One region of the Comamonas sp. Tr-654 genome, then DNA from elsewhere that is predicted to be linked to it. Evidence: predicted binding sites of a transcription regulator. Region 1 holds the regulator's gene; the other holds the start of a gene.

Region 1 (9,356 bases):
GGCGCCGGTGGACGCAACCACGCGAGCCGCAAAACTGGATGCGTTGAGCTCATGGTCGGCGCACAGTACCAGGGCGCTACGCAGCACGTTGGCGTCAGCATCTGCATCGATCTGCCAGCTGGCGGCCAGGCGCTGATGCAGTGGCACAAGCGTCACAGCTTGCGCAGAGGGCTTTGAACTGGATGCGTTGGCTGGTGGCGGCAGACCCAGCAACACATCTCCCATGCAGTGCAGCAGCGCCAGATGATTCGGCGGCACCGTTGCCATGCCAAACCATGTGGCCAGCGCCTGTGCCGCGCTAAGGGGCATGTGACGAGCACCCTGCCTTGTCGGTGCCTTATCGACTCCGGCGGGGTCTGCGCTGCTTTGCTGCCACAGCAGCATTGCGGTTTCTTCCAAAGTGGCGCTCTGTGCCAGTTGCACGGCACTGTGGCCGCGGTAGTAAAGCTGTCCGTCGCGCACCAGGGTGATGGCCGAGTCCAGCACGGCCTGACCCCAGTCCAGGGTGGATTGCGCCAGTTGTGCGGGGTTGCGCACGGCCTGCCGCTGGCGCACGAGGCGCTGTACATCAGACAGCAGGTAGACGGTGCCGCGCCTGCCGACCAGTCGTTGAGCCTTCAACAGGCCGCGGCTGACATAGCTGTAGAGGCTGGCGCGCTGCACCCCCAGCATGGCAGCAGCTTCTGCCGCCTGCAGCCATGGGGAGGAGGAGGGCATTTCAGCGGACATGGGCAGGATGAAGGGTGATGGCACTGCATCGTAGCGCCTGCAGATTGGTTGATGGCGAGTGTGTGCTGTCCGCAGTCGATTGGCCCAATCAAGATTGACGGCTATGGATCATGGCGCGTGCAATGCAAGACATGGGTTTACGGCACTTGCCAGGAGTTTCGATGTCTACAGCCAGTCTTTGCTTTTCTTCTTCTGCAGCGTCCGCGCAGGGGGCTCGTGCCGCGCTGCAGCAGCAATGGGAATTGGCCGGTCTGCCAGCACCGGCCTTATCGCAGCTGCGGCTGACGGGCACGGCCCGTGGCTTTGTCAGCAGCTTTGCCGTGGTGGATGCAGTGCAGGCCAGCGTGGCAGCCGCAGCGCTGGCGGCCACGCAGATAGAGCATCTGCGTCAGCCCCTTCGCCCTGTGCAAATGGTGACGGTGGATGCCCAGCATGCGGCATTCGAGTCCAGCGGCTATTTCACCCTGGATGGACGAAGGCCTGACCAATGGGCGCCAGTCTCTGGTCTGTATGCCTGCGGCCAGGCGGTGGGCGAACCAGGCTGGGTTCGTATTCATGCCAATTTCGATCATCACCGCGACGGGGCGCTGGCCTTGCTGGGTCTGCCCGAGGGCGCAGCCACTCCACGCGAGGCCGTGGCTCAGGCGCTGGCTTATTGGCGTGCGCAGGACTTCGAGACACAGGCAGCCGTCCGTGGCTTGCCGGTGGCCGCATCGCGCAGCCATGCCCAGTGGCAGTCATCGGGCCAGGAGGATGGGGTTGCCGGGGCTGCGCTGGTGCAGATAGAGCGAGTGGGCGATGCTCCAGCCTTGCCCTGGCCGGGACTGCAGAACGGGCAGCGGCCGCTGGCGGGGCTGCGGGTGCTGGATCTCACGCGCATTCTGGCCGGGCCGGTTGCAGGGCGTACTTTGGCCGCCTATGGCGCGGATGTGATGCTGGTCAACAGCCCGCATTTGCCCAATATCGATGCGATTGCCGATACCAGCCGGGGCAAGCGGTCCACACATGCGGATATGAATGAGGTCGCAGGACACGATGCCCTGAGCATGCTGGTAGGGGGCGCCCATGTCTTCATGCAGGCCTACCGCCCTGGAGCTTTGCAGGCCAAGGGCTTTGGCACGGAGCAGCTGCTGCAGATGCGGCCTGGCTTGGTGGTGGCCGAACTCTGCGCCTATGGATGGGAGGGGCCATGGGCCGGGCGGCGCGGTTTCGATTCTCTGGTGCAGACCGCCAGCGGCATCAACGAGGATGAGGCCGCTGCGCATGGCTCGGCTCAGCCCCGCGCGCTGCCCATGCAGGTGCTGGACTATGGTGCAGGGTTCTGGCTGGCCTTTGGCATAGAGACCGCCTTGCTTCGTCAGGCCCAGCAGGGGGGGAGCTGGCGTGTGCGTGTCACCCTGGCCGGTGTGGCGCACTGGTTGCGTAGATTGGGGCGGGTGCAGGTAGCGGACCATGCCTGGACAGAGGCCAAGCCTGATATCGTGCCCTATTTGCAGACATTGGACAGCGGCTTTGGCAAGTTGCAGGCTGTGCGTCACAGCGCCCGGTTCTCGCACACGCCGGTGGCCTGGGACCATGCATCCATGCCGCCCGGCAGCAGTCAGCCGCGGTGGTGAGCAGGCGCTGCAGGCATAATTGTCGGTCTATGAGCGGCAATACCTTCGGCACAATTTTCACGGTCACCAATTTCGGTGAATCCCACGGTCCGGCCATTGGCTGTGTGATTGACGGCTGCCCCCCGGGCATGGCCTTGAGCGAGGCGGATATTCAGCATGATCTGGATCGCCGCCGCCCAGGCACCAGCAAGTTCGTCACCCAGCGCAACGAGCCCGATGCAGTGGAGATTCTCTCCGGCGTGTACGAGGGCAAGACCACGGGCACGCCGATCGCCCTGCTGATCCGCAACACCGATCAGCGCAGCAAGGATTACTCCAATATTGCGCAGAGCTTTCGCCCCGGTCATGCCGACTATGCCTACTTCCAGAAGTACGGTATCCGCGATCCGCGCGGTGGCGGTCGCTCCTCGGCACGCCTGACGGCGCCCACCGTGGCCGCGGGTGCCGTGGCCAAGAAATGGCTCAAGGAAAAGTTCGGCACCGAGTTCCGCGCCTGCATGACGCAGATCGGCGAGCTGTCCATAGGCTTCGAGAGCTGGGAGCATGTGCCTCACAACCCCTTCTTCGCGGCCGTGGCCGATGTGAGCCGTTTCGAGGAGTACATGGAGCAACTGCGCAAGAGCGGCGATTCCTGCGGCGCGGCGCTGCGTGTGAACGCCAGCAATATGCCGGTCGGCCTGGGCCAGCCTCTGTATGACCGCCTGGACGCCGACATTGCCTACGCCATGATGGGCCTGAATGCGGTCAAGGCCGTGGAGATCGGCGCAGGCTTCGACAGCGTGGTCCAGCGCGGCACCACGCACGGCGATTCGCTGAGCCCCGAGGGTTTCCGCAGCAATAACGCGGGTGGCATCGTGGGCGGCATCAGCACTGGCCAGGATCTGGAAGTGCGCATCGGCATCAAGCCCACGAGCTCCATCATCACGCCGCGTGAATCCATCGACGTGCACGGCCAGAGCACCGAAGTCATCACCAAGGGGCGCCACGATCCTTGCGTGGGCATTCGTGCCGCGCCGATTGCCGAGGCGCTGCTGGCGCTGGTGGTGATGGACCATGCGCTGCGCCACCGCGCGCAGAATGCCGACGTGGATTCCGGTCTGGCTCCGATTCCGGCTTCGGCCAGCTGACATCACCCAGACCTTTTTGTGCGTTACAAGCTCTGACTCAGGAGAGTCCGATGGTTGCAACTGACAAAAAACCGGATCAACGCCAGTCTCGCGCCCTGTCGCCAGGCTGGCGTTGTGCTTTTCACAAGGTCTCCGCTCCTCTCTGCGCTGCGCTGCTCGCACTGGGCTTGGGCGCATGCAGCGGTGGTGTGCCCAGGCCTGCCAGTATGGAGATCACCGTGCTGGGCTTCAACGACCTGCACGGCCATCTGGAGCCGCCCGGACTGGCGGTGACGGCGCAGAACGCGCAGGGCCGGAACGTTGCCGTGCCCGCTGGCGGCGTGGCCTACATGGCCCGGGCCATCGCCCAGCGCCGCCAGGCCAGTCGCCATGTGGCGCTGGTCACGGCAGGGGACATGATCGGGGCTTCACCCATGGTCTCGGCGCTGTTTCTCGATGAGCCAACGATAGAGGTGCTCAACCTCATGCGGGTGGACTTTGCGGCCACTGGCAATCACGAATACGACCAGGGCGTAGCGGAGTTGCAGCGCATGCAGAACGGTGGCTGCGAGAAGTTCACCAGCAAGCAGCCATGCCAGATCAGCCAGCCCTTCAAGGGGGCAGAGTTCCCGTTTCTCGCGGCCAATACGCTGCGCGGCGACGGCCGGCCGCTGTTTCCAGCGACGGGGCTGAAGTTCTTCGAGCAGGACGGTCTGCGCATAGGCGTGGGCTTTATCGGCATGACGCTCAGGAACACGCCGCATATGGTGCGGCCCAGCGGGGTCAGAGGGCTGACATTCGCCGACGAGGCACAGACGGCCAATGCGCTGATCCCCCAGCTGCGTGCGCAGGGGGCCGATGTGATCGTGGTGCTGATCCATGAGGGCGGAGCCACCACGTCGGGCCTGCAGGATGATAGCTGCCAGGGTCTGTCCGGCGCTATCGTGCCGATTCTGGAGCAGCTCTCCGGCGAGGTCGATGTGGTGATCTCCGGTCATACCCATCGTTCCTATGTGTGCGATTACGCCAGGGTGAATGCCCGCAAGCCGTTCTTGCTGACCAGCGCTGGTCAGTACGGCACGCTGCTGACCGAAGTCAGACTGACGGTGGATGCGCGCACACGCCGCGTCAGCCGCAAGTCGGCGCACCAGACCATCGTGCAGGGCGAGGCCTATCGCAGCGCTGGTGGCCAGGTGGGCTTGCAGCCCGAGTTTCCAGTCTTCGATGCCGATGCCGAGGTGGCGGCGCTGGTGGCGCGCTACAAGGCTGCGGCGCAGCCGCTGGCCGAGGCCGTTGCAGGGCGACTGGCCGGACCTGTCAGCCGCAAGCCGCAAGCCAATGGCGAAAGCGTAATGGGGCGCATCGTGGCCGACGCCATACTTGCGGCCACGCGCGATGCTGCCGCGGGCGGAGCGCAACTGGCGTTTGTGAACCCCGGCGGTGTGCGCGCCGACCTGCTGCCCGCGGCCGACGGCAGCGTGAACTATGGCCAGCTGTTCAGCGTTCAGCCATTCGGCAACACGCTGATGGTGATGAGTCTGACGGGCGAGCAGATACGGCTGGCGCTGGAGCAGCAATTCGACAGCGGCAGCAATAGCGTGAATGCACCGCGCATCCTGCAGGTGTCCGGGGGCTTCAGCTACCGCTTCGACCGTCGCCAGCCCGCGGGCCGGCGCGTGAGCGAGCTGCGCTTGAACGGCCGGCGGCTCGAGATGTCGCAGCGCTACCGCGTGGGGCTGCAGAGCTATCTGGGCAGCGGCGGCGACAACTTCAGCATCTTCGCGCAAGGCATCGATGTGGTGGGCGGCATGCTGGATCTGGATGCCCTGGCCGAGCATGTGCGCGAGCGAAGCCGCAGCGGTCCGATGGCGCTACCTTTAAAGGAGCGCATTACGCGCGTTCACTAAGGAAATTAGATAAAAACCTATCTGATATCCTTTGAAATAATGCGCCAGATGCTCATTAGTTCATAGCGAATGTCTGCCGTCAAGTGCACAAAACAAAAGCCACCCTAGGGTGGCTTTTGTCATGGCGGCGGTCAGCCCTGGGGCTTTCTGGCGGCCTTGGCCTTGGGACTGCGAACCTCATCCATGATGTTCTTGAAGTCGTCCACATCCTCGAAGCTGCGGTAGACGCTGGCAAAGCGGATATAGCCGACCTTGTCCAGGCCCTTGAGTTCATCCATCACCAACTCGCCAAGGCGGCTGGAATCGATTTCACGCTGGCCCAGATTGAGCAGCCTGTCCTCGATGCGCTCTATGGCTGCATCGATGAGTTCGGTGCTCACGGGGCGCTTGCGCAGCGCGATCTGAAAAGAGCCTTGCAGCTTGGCACGCTCGTATTCGATACGGCGGCCGTCTCTCTTGACCACGGTCGGAAAGCTGACCTCGGGGCGCTCGTAGGTCGTGAAGCGCTTGTCGCAGCCGCCGCAGCGGCGGCGGCGGCGGATGAAGCCCCCGTCCTCGGACTCGCGGGTCTCAACCACTTGCGTGTCCGGATGGTTGCAGAAGGGGCACTTCATGACAGCTCAGCGCAGCAGGAATTACTTGCTGTAGACAGGGAACTTGGCGGTCAGCGCGGCCACCTTGGCACGCACTGCGGCCAGATTGGCTTCGTCTTCGGGCTTGTCCAGCACATCGGCCACCAGATTGGCAGTGATGCGGGCTTCTTCCTCGCCGAAACCACGAGTGGTCATGGCGGGCGTGCCGATACGGATGCCGCTGGTCACGAAAGGCTTCTCGGGATCGTTGGGGATGGCGTTCTTGTTCACGGTGATGTGAGCCAGACCCAGAGCCGCTTCGGCAGCCTTGCCGGTAATGCCCTTGGCGCGCAGGTCCACCAGCATCACGTGACTTTCGGTGCGGCCGGAGACGATGCGCAGACCGCGCTCGGTCAGCGTTTCGGCAAACACCTTGGCATTCTTCACGACCTGTTCCTGGTAGGCCTTGAACTCGGGAGTCAGGGCTTCCTTGAAGGCCACGGCCTTGCCGGCGATGACGTGCATCAGGGGGCCGCCTTGCAGGCCGGGGAAGATGGCGCTGTTGATGGCCTTCTCGTGCTCGGCCTTCATCAGGATCACGCCGCCACGAGGACCGCGCAGGCTCTTGTGGGTGGTGGTGGTGACCACGTCGGCGTTGGGCACGGGGTTGGGGTACACGCCTGCGGCGATCAGACCGGCATAGTGGGCCATGTCCACCCAGAAGATGGCGCCGACTTCCTTGGCTATTCTTGCGAAGCGCTCGAAATCGATGCGCAGGGCATAGGCGGAAGCGCCGGCCACGATGATGCGGGGCTTGTGTTCACGGGCCAGTTCTTCGAGCTTGTCGTAGTCGATGGCTTCGTCGGCATTCAGACCGTAGGAGACGGCCTTGAACCATTTGCCGGACATGTTAAGCGCCATGCCGTGGGTCAGGTGACCACCTTCGGCCAGGCTCATGCCCAGAATGGTGTCGCCGGGCTTGGCGAAAGCCATCAGCACAGCCTGGTTGGCCTGAGAGCCAGAATTGGGTTGCACGTTGGCGGCTTCGGCACCAAAGATCTGCTTGATGCGGTCGATGGCCAGCTGCTCGACCACGTCCACATGCTCGCAGCCACCGTAGTAGCGCTTGCCGGGATAGCCTTCGGCGTACTTGTTGGTCAGCTGGGAGCCCTGGGCTTCCATCACGGCGGGCGAGCAGTAGTTCTCGCTGGCGATCAGCTCGATGTGCTCTTGCTGGCGATGGTTTTCAGCTTCAATAGCTGCAAACAGTTCGGGGTCGACTTTCGCGACGGTATCGGTGCGTTGAAACATGGCAGTCCTATGAACTTAGATATTCCCTTGAGGCCAAGGGCTGCCCAGGCGAACGGCTGAAACGCTTGCAGGCTGCAGTCGCTGCGGCTCTGGGCGGTACGCTCCCCGGTGGTTCACAGACCTTGCAGTCTGCCGGTTTCCACGTCAGCGGCAGAAAACTCTGCGCCTATCGCCAGTTGCGTACACCCGCTAGTGTAGCTGAGCCGGCATGGCTCCAAGGCCTATGCCCGTTTTTCCCTCAGAGCCTTGCCAGGCATAAAAAAAAGCTGGCCGCAGCCAGCTTGAGAAATACGGGAGATCTGTCGCTTAGAGGTTGGAGTCGGCCAGGGCCACCTGCTGGGCGTGGGAGACCTTGGTGGCCGCTTCGGACTTGGCTGTCATCAGCGGGCTGGCCTGCAGGCCTACGCCCTGGCGCAGGCGCTGGTGTTCGGCAAGCACCTTGGCCGCATAGCCGCCATCCGACGGAAGATTGGCTGCGCCCACGTAGTAGCGCAGGCCGCCCTCGATGGAGCCGGCGCGGGCAATGCATTCCTTGAGCACCTTGACGCCGACCTTGAGGTTGGTCACAGGGTCGAAGGCCGCATGCTGGCCGCCAAAGCTTTCGTACTTGTCGGTGTGCACGGACGTCATCACCTGCATCAGGCCCTGGGCGCCGACCGAGCTTTGGGCAAACGGGTTGAAGCTCGATTCAATCGCCATGATGGCCAGAATCAGCGTCGGGTCCAGCTTGTTGGCCTTGCCCTGGGCATAGGCTTCGCTGACCAGGGCGGCGATCGGCTCGGGCGCCACCCGGTATTTTTTGCTGAGCCAGTAGGCGACAGCCGCCTGCTCCTTGGGCAGGTTCTTGGGGTTGACGGCCGTGGCGCGGTCGCTGGCGACGACGATGTTGGCAGAAGCAGGGGCTTCCTCCACTTCGGCGGCAGCCACAACGGTGCTGGCGGGCAGGCGTGTGTCCAGCCACTCGCGCAGTTCGGTGGCGCCGGCCAGACGCAGGTCCGGACGAGAGATCAAAATCAGGGCCGAAATGGCCACGGCCAAGCCCAGCAGGGCGAAACCGTTGTGAGTAAGAGCAAGAAAACCGTGGGCCGTCTTGTGGCCCAACGTTCGCGCGGAGGCGATTAATTTTCCTGACGCTGGCATAGCTTGTCCTTTCTTGGCTATCGCCCGAGGTCGCACCGGATCAATCTCTCGGTGCAACCAGGACAACTGGCCGATGAGGTTTGCTGCGGGCCGATTAAAAGCGCCCCTCGGGGCGCCGATCGGTCTGCTCAGTCGTGAGGCAGCGGAAACAAAAAACGCTCATTTCGAGCGCTGGCGGATTCTAGAAGCCTCCTAAATATTCAGTCAACACTAACAAAAATACTTTTTAGATTTTAAAATTATATAAAAACTGTATAAATGTACAGCTTGCTCAAAAAATTACAGCAAAAAATCACGGATTCAAGAGGTGTATACGCTCACATCGTTTTATTTGTCATCAAGCCGAAATAAAGTGCAAAAAGCTTGGTAGCCCTACGCGAGCACAGATATAGTGAATCTGCCTGCAAGTTGCAGGTGCTTGCCAAAGGAAAGGAAAAGCAAACTCCGCCGAGGCCTTTGATTCCATGGGCTGTTGGCACTTGCTCTTTATCTTCGCTTGAGGCACAAAAGGGAGCAATCGTTGCTTCCAGCGGCAAGGACCACACCCTCCTTGAACCGCGAAAACGGCCCGGTCTGGTACCGGCCGTGAAGCCCGGAAGTCGGTTTCGCCACTTCCGGGCTTTGTCGTTTCTGGCGATTTCTCGTGCTGCAGCGCATTGTTTGCATTTTTCGCGCCCATCTGTCTCTGGCGGGCATGCCGATGACGCAAACTTCTCCCTGGAAACGCCTCTTGCCTCTATCTATATATAGAGCGCAATCTAGATACACCTGTATGCGCTCAAGGTACAGTGGTGTTCCGGGCGCGTGGCGGATCCCGCCCCTGAGAGTCTTGGAAGGCTTTCAATCCCTGCATCAATAAAAAATCCTCATGTCCTTGCTCACATCGAATCGCTGGCTTCGCCGGCTGATCTGGTCTGTTCTTGCTCTTTTGCTGTTATGGCTGCTGCTCTGGGCGCTAGTGCCCTGGGTGGCCAA
Region 2 (9,356 bases), on a different contig from region 1:
CACTTGTACTTGAAGGGAACCAGCTGGTTCACGTCGGTCTTGGCATTGATGATGCGCTTGTCTGCGGCATTCACGCGCTTGTGGGTGCTGGTGGACGCGCCGGCTTCTGCGTTGGTGGCGGAAGAGGCAAAGGTGTCGTCGTCAAAGCTCAGCATGAGTTATTCCTTCAAGGGAAAAAGCTGGGCGCAGTGCAATCGACATCCAGCTTTTCAAACATTTATTGATGGAGTTGCGCCACTCAAATACTGGCGCACTCCAAACCAAAGACACCGGGCAAGAGCCGTCTCGCAGCGAAGGTGTCGTCCCCCTCCCGATGCAATGCATCGAGAAAGGGGGAAGGCGCGGGGCCGCTTCGGCGCAGCGCCTCAGGGAGAGCTTATTGGCAAGCCTCGCAACCAGGATCGTCAATCGCGCAGAACTTGATGTCCGTGGCGGGTGCCTGTGCACGGGCAGCGGCGGCAGCCGCTTCCAGTGCGCTGACCGCAGGCTTGGCCGCAGGGGCTGCCGAGGCTGCAGGAGCGCCGGAGGACACGGCGTTCAGCACACGGCTTTGCACGGTGGACTTCTCGATATTGGTCGCGCTGGTGGTGCGCAGGTAGTAGGTGGTCTTCAGACCGCGCAGCCAAGCCAGCATGTAGGTGTCGTGCAGCTTCTTGCCCGATGCACCGGCCATGTAGATGTTCAGGCTCTGGGCCTGGTCGATCCACTTCTGGCGGCGCGAGGCGGCTTCCACCAGCCATTCGGGCGAGACTTCGAACGCGGTGGCGTAGAGGTTCTTGATCTCTTGCGGCACGCGGTCGATGGCGCGCAGCGAGCCGTCGAAATGCTTGAGATCCATGACCATCACGTCGTCCCACAGGCCCAGGCGCTTGAGGTCACGCACCAGGTACTGGTTGATGACTGTGAATTCGCCCGACAGATTGGACTTCACGGACAGGTTGCCGAACGAAGGCTCGATCGAGGCATCCACACCCACGATGTTGGAGATGGTGGCGGTGGGGGCGATGGCCACGCAGTTGGAGTTGCGCATGCCGTCCTGGGCGATCTTGGCGCGCAGGGCATCCCAGTCCAGCTTGGCGGAGCGGTCCACTTCCACATAGCCGCCGCGGGCCTTTTCCAGCAGCTTCAGGGTGTCGGGAGGCAGGATGCCCTGATCCCACAGCGAGCCCTTGAAGGTGGAGTAAGTGCCGCGTTCCTTGGACAGCTCGGTCGATGCCCAGTAAGCGTAGTAGCAGATCGCTTCCATGGCTTCGTCGGCGAACTCGACGGCGCCCTGGCTGGCGTAGGCGGTGCGCATTTCATACAGCGCATCCTGGAAACCCATCAGGCCCATGCCCACGGGGCGGTGGCGCAGATTGGAGTCCTTGGCCTTTTGCACGGCGTAGTAGTTGATGTCGATCACGTTGTCCAGCATGCGCATGGCCGTGTTCACGGTCTTGCGCAGCTTGTCGTGGTCGATCTTGCCGTCCTTGATGTGCTGGACCAGGTTCACCGAGCCCAGGTTGCAGACTGCGGTTTCGGTGTCGCTGGTGTTGAGCGTGATCTCGGTACAGAGGTTGGACGAGTGCACCACACCCACGTGCTGCTGGGGCGAGCGGATGTTGCAAGGGTCCTTGAAGGTGATCCAGGGATGGCCGGTCTCGAACAGCATCGAGAGCATCTTGCGCCACAGATCCACGGCAGGCACGCGCTTGAACAGCTTGAGCTCGCCGCTGTCGACCTTGGCTTCATAGGCGGTGTAGGCCTTCTCGAAGGCTTCGCCGTACAGATCGTGCAGATCGGGAGCGTCGGCAGGCGAGAACAGGGTCCACTGGCCTGCTTCCATCACGCGCTTCATGAACAGGTCGGGAATCCAGTTCGCCGTGTTCATGTCGTGGGTGCGGCGGCGGTCGTCGCCGGTGTTCTTGCGCAGCTCCAGGAATTCTTCGATGTCCAGGTGCCAGGATTCCAGATAGGTACAGACTGCGCCCTTGCGCTTGCCGCCCTGGTTCACTGCAACGGCCGTGTCGTTGACTACCTTGAGGAAGGGAACCACGCCTTGCGATTCGCCGTTGGTGCCCTTGATGCGCGAGCCCAGGGCACGCACACGGGTCCAGTCATTGCCCAGGCCGCCAGCAAACTTGGACAGCAGAGCGTTTTCCTTGATGGATTCGTAGATGCCGTCCAGGTCGTCGGGCACGGTGGTCAGGTAGCAGGACGACAGCTGCGAACGCAGCGTGCCGCTGTTGAACAGCGTGGGGGTGGACGACATGAAGTCGAAGGACGACAGCAGTTCGTAGAACTCGATGGCACGGGCGTTGCGGTCGGGCTCGTTCAGTGCCAGGCCCATGGCCACGCGCATGAAGAAGGACTGGGGCAGCTCGATGCGGGTCTTGCGCACGTGCAGGAAGTAGCGGTCGTACAGGGTCTGCAGACCCAGGTAGTCGAACTGCTCGTCGCGCTCGGCCTTCAGGGCCTTGGCCAGACGGGGCAGGTCGTAGTTCAGCAGCTCGGGGTTGAGCAGCTCGTTGTCCACGCCCTTTTGTACAAAGCCGGGGAAGTAGTCGGCATAGGCGGCCTGCATTTCTGCTGGCTGCACGTCGCGGCCCATGACTTCGCGCACGATGGTGTGCAGCAGCAGGCGGGCGGTGACATAGGTGTAGTCGGGGTCTTTTTCGATCAGCGTACGGGCGGCCAGGATGGACGCCTTGTAGACCTCGGCCAGAGGCACGCCGTCATACAGATTGCGCAGGGTTTCGGCCACGATGGGGGCGGACTGGATGTCGGCATTCAGATTGCCGCAGGAAGCGACGATCAGGGCTTCCAGGCGCTCCTGGTTCAGCGGCACGCGCTGGCCGTTGTCGGTCACATGCAGCACGGGCTTGGTGGCGGCAGCGGCAGCCACTTCGGCGACCTTCTTCTGCTCGGCACGTTCCTGGTTGCGGCGCTCGCGGTACAGCACATAGGCGCGGGCCACGTCCTGGTGACCGGCGCGCATCAGGCCCAGCTCGACCTGGTCCTGCACATCTTCGATATGGAAGGTGCCGCCATCGGGGCGCGAGCGCACCAGGGCGCGCACCACGCCGTCGGTGAGTTCGTTGACGGTGTCACGCACGCTGGCGGAAGCCGCGCCCTGCGCGCCGCGCACGGCCAGGAAAGCCTTGGTCAGGGCCACGGCAATCTTCTGGGGTGCGAAAGCCACCACATCGCCGCTGCGGCGGATGATCTGGTAGCTGTCATTGGGGGAGGAAGAATTGGCTGCACCGGTAGGTGCGGCAGAAGGCAGTGAGTTCAACGCTTCTTGCATAAGTTCCTCTGAGTCAGTATGTGGATAGGCAGACAAAGGCCTGCACTGCTGGCAGGCCATCAAAAACACGATTCGGCGCCTCGGTTTGCACATGGTTTGCACAGGGTGTGCACAACTTGTAAACACTAGATATGGGGTCTAAGGCGCTTCAAAACACTACCGGTAGTGTATCGCGCTTAAATCCGAGCGACCTGATGAAACTACTGAATCTGGCATTTCGAGCACCGCTTGACAGCCGCAAAAATGACTTCATCCCGCATGAATAAAGGCCTGTGGCGCGGTTGCGCGCGGCGGCAGATCGGGCCGGAAATATGTAAAAAATTTGCGTGTTTGATGCAGGCGACAGTTGTTGCGCGCGCGCCATTGACATGCCGCTTCCAGGCGCAGAAGCGATAGATGATGCGGGCCTACAAAAAGAGGAGCGCCTGATGCCTGTCAACAGGTAATTCCAGTGCTGAATCACCAGGAATTCAAGAGACAGCAAGCGGAAGGCGCTATGAAAAGATCAGGCCGGCGATTAAGCGCGCGGCGGAAATTCCCATGACCGGGTGCCGCCCGCGCTGCCCAGCTGCTGCTGCAGGCGCTGCCAGTCAAAGCCAGGCCCGGGGTCCTGCTTGCGTCCGGGCGCGATGTGCTCGTGGCCGGCGATGTAGTGCACCGGGTATTGCGCGGCGATGGCGCTGCAAAGCTGTTGCAGGGCCTGGTACTGGGGGGCTTCGAAGCTCAGGCCTTCCAGGCCTTCCAGCTCGATGCCTATGGAGTCGTCGTTGCAGCGATCGCGCCCGCGCCACTGGCTCACGCCGGCATGCCAGGCGCGGTCGTCGCAGCTGACGAACTGCCAGATCTCGCCCTGGCGCGTGACAAAGAAATGGGACGAGACTTCGAGGCCGCGAATGCCCTGGTAATAAGGATGGGCGTCCCAGTCGAGCTGATTGGTGAACAGTTGCTGCACCGCGCCCGTGCCGTACTGGCCCGGCGGCAGGCTGATGGAGTGGATGACGACAAGGTCGATCTGCGCCCCCTCGGGGCGCGGGCCGAAATTGGGCGAGGCCAGGTGGCGCGCCGCGCCATACCAGCCTGCCTGCCACAGCGGCTGCTGCGGCAGGTCCTGAGCGAGGGGGGCGGGATCAGACATTGTCGCTCTGGTGTTTGCAGCCCTCGGCCGGAAGGTCTATGCCCAGTCGGTCGATGCGATAGCGGATCTGGCGCAGGCTGATGCCCAGCCTGGCCGCCGTGGCCGTGCGGTTGAAGCCGTTGTCCTGCAGGGCGCGGACCAGGATGCTGCGCTCCTGTTCGTCGAGCCAGCCTTGCAGATCCTCGGGCAGCGTGGCCGGACTGCCGGCGTGCTGAGGCGCCGGTGCGCCGGTCTCCGATGCCTGAGTGCCTGAGTGCGGGGCTGGCGTCGCTGCCGAAGCACCGGCACCGGGGCCGGATTCGGGCAGGCGCAGCGGGCCTTCATCGCCCAGTGCAATGGCGCGGTGCAGCACGTTCTCCAGCTCGCGCACATTGCCTGGCAGCGGCAGTCCGGCGATCTGGCCGAGGCTGATTTCGTCCAGCTCCGGCGTGGGCAGGCCGGACTCGCGGGCCAGCTTTTGCAGCAAAGCCTGGCAGAGCTGGCCCAGGTCTTCGCGGCGCTCGCGCAGCGCGGGCAGCTCGATTTCGATGACGTTGAGCCGGTAGAACAGGTCCTGGCGGAAATTGCCGGACTGCACTTGCGCGCCCAGGTCGCGGTGGGTGGCGCTGAGGATGCGCACATCGACGGCTTCTTCCTGGGTGCTGCCCAGCGGGCGGATCTTGCGCTCCTGGATGGCGCGCAGCAGCTTGGCCTGCATGGCCAGGGGCAGATCGCCGATCTCGTCGAGAAACAGGGTGCCGCCCTGAGCGGCCTGAAAGTAGCCGGGCCTGTCCTGCGTGGCTCCGGTATAGGAGCCCTTGCGGGCGCCGAAGAATTCGGCTTCGAGCAGGTTTTCCGGGATGGCACCGCAGTTGACGGCGACCATGGGGCCGTCGGCCCGCTGGCTGCAGGCATGCAGGGCGCGCGCCACCAGCTCCTTGCCCGTGCCGGATTCACCGTGGATCAGCACGGGAGCCATGCCCTTGGCAACCTTGGCGATGCGCTGCTTGACGCGTTGCATGGCCTGAGAGTTGCCCACCAGCGCTTCCAGGGCGTCCGGCTGGTCTGCCGGCCCCGCGTCATGGGCCGGTGCGCTGCCGCCGGCCTGCGGATTGCCGGGCTTGGGCACCGCGCCCATGCCTTGTACGGCCGAGGCCACGACCTGGCGGAACTGGCGCAGGTCCACGGGCTTGGTCAGATAGTCGAAGGCACCGGCGCGCAAGGCTTCCACGGCGTTCTCGGCCGAGCCGTAGGCCGTCATGACGATGCAGCGCTCGCTGCGCGAGGGATCGCGCAGCTGCAGCAAGAGCTCCATGCCGATCCCGTCGGGCAGGCGCATATCGGTGATCACGACATCGAAATGGCGCTCCTGCAGCTGAGCCCTGCCTTCCTGGATCGAGCCTGCGGTTTCCACGCGGTAGCCTTCGCGCAGCAGCGTCAGCTCGTAGAGCGTGCGCAGATCGGGTTCATCGTCGACCACGAGAATGCTGGCTGCTGCGGAGGAGTGAGGCGAGGATGTCACTGGGCTTACACCATGATCGAGTCAAACAGGCCGTGGCTTGCGAGCGAGGCAGGGCCGCCGCGCAGAGTCACGATAAAGGCATTGCCGTCCACATCGCCTTGCGGCGTGCGCAGGCTCAGGCGCTGATAGCTGATGGAGGCATCGTAGCGCTGGCAGAGCTCGCGGCAGATATAGAGTCCAAGGCCGCTGGAGCGGCTCTGGGAGGAGAAGAAGGGCTCGAACAGATGGCGCTCGACGCTGGAATCCAGCGGCTCCCCGTCACTCCAGACCATGAACCAGCAGATGTCGTCCTGCGGCGCGAGACCCGGGGGCTGGCCGTTCAAAGGCCCATGGCCGCTGATCAGCTGCAGGCCCGTCTCATGGCCGGCGTTGCTGCGGTGGCGCTGGGCATTGTCCAGCAGGTTGATCAGTACGCGGCGCAGATGCTCTTCATCAAACAGGATATGGCGGGCCGTGGCATTGAGCCGCAGCAAGAGCTGGCGGGATGGCGTGGCCTGCATGCGCCATTCATGGCTGATCTGGGCCAGCAGATTGTCCAGCGGCAGCGACTGACCCTGGTGGGTTTCCGAGTCCTGTTGTACGCGCGCCAGATTGAGGATCTCTTCGGCAATGCGGGCCAGCCGGTCGGCATTCTGGCCCACGATGCGGCATAGCTGCTGGGGGCCGGGCTGGCTGCTCAGGTCTTCGGCCAGCAGCGCGTTGGCCTGGGTGATGGCGGCCAGTGGGTTGCGTATCTCATGCGCCACGGCCGCCGACATGCGGCCCATGGAGGCCAGCTTTTCGGTGCGCAGCTGCGCCTCCATCTCGCGCAGGTCGTGAAGAAACATGACGCAAAGCGAGTGGCTGGCCTGCGCCTGGGGGCCCTCGTCCAGGTAGGGGGCCGAAACCTCGGTGATGCGGGTGCGCACATGGATGCCCGTGGCGCCATGGCGCTCATGGGCCTGCAGATGGATGGTGGCGGACAGCGGACGGGCATGGGCGAAGCTGGCCTGTGTCGCATGCGCCAGCGGCTCCCACCAGCTGTGGGCCTGCAGGGAAAAAGGCTGGGGGTGATCCATGGCCAGGCCCAGCAGCTGCAGCGCGGCAGGATTGGCCTGCAGCACCTGCAGGCTGGAGTCGACCACCAGCACCCCGTCGGAGAAGTGGTTGATCACCAGGCTGTTGACCTGCTCCTGGGTCTGGGTGCGCAGGCGGTCGAACAAGGCCTGGGAGCGCTCGCGCCGGACACGCTTGGCCAGTTCGTGCGTGAGATAGGCCACGCAGAAATAGCCCGCACAGGAAAAAGCCGCCTGGTAATAGGATTGGGCACCGTCGTTGAGGCCGCCATGGTATTGCCAGAAGGTATGGGCCAGCGTCAGCAGCGTGATGCCGGCCGTGGCGCCAAAGGCCAGCATCAGCCCGCCCAGCGCCGAGGAGATCAGGACGGGAATGGCCAGCAGCGCCGTGTAGTTGAGCGAGCCGACCTGAAAGATCTGCAGCAGAAAGATCACCGCGATGTCGACACCGATCACGGGCAGCCATTGCAGGGCGGCGCGAGGTGCTGGCAAATGCCGTGCTGCAGCCAGACGCAGCACCACGGTGAGCGCCAGATAGGTGAAGCAGATCAGCCAGGCCAGGGGCGAGCTGATGTTCTGCAGCTGCAGATTCAGCGTCTGAAGCAGGATGAGGGCCAGCGCCAGCAGCACGCGGCCGCTGAGGAAGGCCTGCCACAGACGCACAAATGGGGCGTTTAGGCTGGCGTCTGCGCGCCGGCTGATGGCCGCATCCAGCGGAATGGCGGTGTGCTGCCAGGGTGAGGCGGAGTTCACCATGCGGTCAGTGGCGCTCAGTGTCTTGCTGGGCCAGGCGGCGATGTTCCGCGCTGCAGAAGCTCTGACCCGAGGCATCGCTTACGGCATCTGCCTGCGGCAGGTGCAGGCCGCAGTGTGCGCAGGCCACCATGGTCTGAGATTTCGGGAGATTGGCGGCCGTCCGGGTGGGCTCTGCCGCTTCGGCGCGGCGCTTGCTGCGCCAGATGCCGACAGCCACCACCACGACCAGAAGGACCAGCAAATACTTCATGCCGCGCGCTCCAGCAGGACTTCAATCACAAAGCGCGAGCCGACATAGGCCAGCAGCAGAAAGATGGCGCCGATATAGAGAACGCGCACGGCGCTCTGGCCGCGCCAGCCAAATCGCTTGCGCCCGAACAGCAGTACGGCAAAAGCCAGCCAGGACAGCAGCGAGAAAACGGATTTGTGATTCCACACCCAGGCCTTGCCGTAGAGCTGCTCGCCAAACAGCCAGCCTGCGGCCAGCGTGGCGGTCAGCAGCACAAAGCCGGCACCGACAAAGCGGAAGGTCAGCCGCTCCAGGGTCAGCAGAGGCAGTCCGCTGTCATGGTCGCCGCCCTGGCGCATCTGCCGCTCGGCATGGCTCATCAGCGCCCCGTGCACGACGGCTGCGGCAAACAGGCCGTAGGAAGCAATGCCCAGGGCCAGATGCAGCGGTAGCCAAGCCGAGGCGTTGACATGCAGTGGAGTGCCGGGAAACACCACGGCCAGAAGCACGGCCACACTTCCCAGTATGGACAGCGGCCAGCGTGAGCGCAGCTGCGGGTACAGCTGCTGCTCGACCACATAGACGGTCAGCACCAGCCAGGCGGTGATCGAGAGTGCGGGTGCGAAGCCGAAGCGCGGCTGCTCGCCCAGCAGGCCCCAGCCCAGCAGCAGGGCATGCAGGGCCCAGGCCAGGCGCAGGCAGCGGCGGGCGCCGGTTTCTTGCAGATGCCGGCTGGCAAGTGCAGGGATGGCATAGGCAATGGCTGCTGCCAGGGCCAGAATCCAGCCAATGGGGCCAGCTGCAGTGAGCGGTTGGGAAAGCATGCTTTCTATGATAGTGCCGCAGGCCTGCACTCATGCTTTGCAGGATGCTGCCATGCGTCAAATTTGCGTATAAAGCGCAGCCGAAGCCGCTTGCGACCCGGGTTTGAGCGCCTGCACAGCCGCCGAACCCCATTTCCAAGGGCTTTCGCCTGGCGGCCGGCAGCTGGGCTGGCGCAATCTCCCGCGATGCTAAAGGTCTTGCAGGGCGCTCCGGATCGCTCTCTTGCGGGCCAGTCCGCCTCTGGGCAGGGGCCGCACTGGCTTTGCGCGCCCGGGGCAGGCCACGGCAAGTCTGCAGGGCATCGTTCATGAAGGGCAGCGGGTAAAATGCGGGTTCATGCCGCTTCGGTCCGCCCGTCTGCGTCCCGCCAGGCTCGGCCCGCAAGCTGCCCGGAGATGCGTGCTGCGCTCGCTCACGACTCCCGTCCATCCATAACTTTCGAATGCTTTTTGCTTATGGCCTCCGCACTCACCGATAAACTCTCGCGCCTTGTCAAGGAGATGCGCGGCCAGGCCCGCATCACCGAATCCAACGTCCAGGACATGCTGCGCGAAGTGCGCATGGCCTTG

What was found. Region 1 encodes NrdR, which represses ribonucleotide reductase genes. Its sites were predicted from a motif close to CACNANATNTNGTG; they were not measured.
Region 2: F3J24_RS08020 (ribonucleoside-diphosphate reductase subunit alpha) is a predicted target of NrdR. The motif match lies at 3,410-3,423, and genes of this name have one in related genera.

What each region holds. Positions count from the first base shown of each region.
Region 1 is NZ_VWWQ01000005.1:7,489-16,844, reverse strand. Features, by position in the region: gene F3J24_RS15765 (citrate synthase family protein) at 1-729, opposite strand, end outside; gene F3J24_RS15760 (CoA transferase) at 891-2,345, shown strand; gene aroC (chorismate synthase) at 2,375-3,472, shown strand; gene F3J24_RS15750 (bifunctional UDP-sugar hydrolase/5'-nucleotidase) at 3,523-5,358, shown strand; gene nrdR (transcriptional regulator NrdR) at 5,490-5,972, opposite strand; gene glyA (serine hydroxymethyltransferase) at 5,994-7,241, opposite strand; ZMP/ZTP riboswitch at 7,277-7,431, opposite strand; gene F3J24_RS15735 (lytic transglycosylase domain-containing protein) at 7,548-8,381, opposite strand; gene F3J24_RS15730 (DUF748 domain-containing protein) at 9,250-9,356, shown strand, end outside.
Region 2 is NZ_VWWQ01000002.1:513,421-522,776, forward strand. Features, by position in the region: gene F3J24_RS08015 (ribonucleotide-diphosphate reductase subunit beta) at 1-155, opposite strand, end outside; gene F3J24_RS08020 (ribonucleoside-diphosphate reductase subunit alpha) at 377-3,286, opposite strand; gene ampD (1,6-anhydro-N-acetylmuramyl-L-alanine amidase AmpD) at 3,804-4,421, opposite strand; gene F3J24_RS08030 (sigma-54-dependent transcriptional regulator) at 4,414-5,880, opposite strand; gene F3J24_RS08035 (PAS domain-containing sensor histidine kinase) at 5,928-7,733, opposite strand; gene F3J24_RS08040 (PP0621 family protein) at 7,738-7,983, opposite strand; gene F3J24_RS08045 (inner membrane protein YpjD) at 7,980-8,786, opposite strand; gene ffh (signal recognition particle protein) at 9,243-9,356, shown strand, end outside.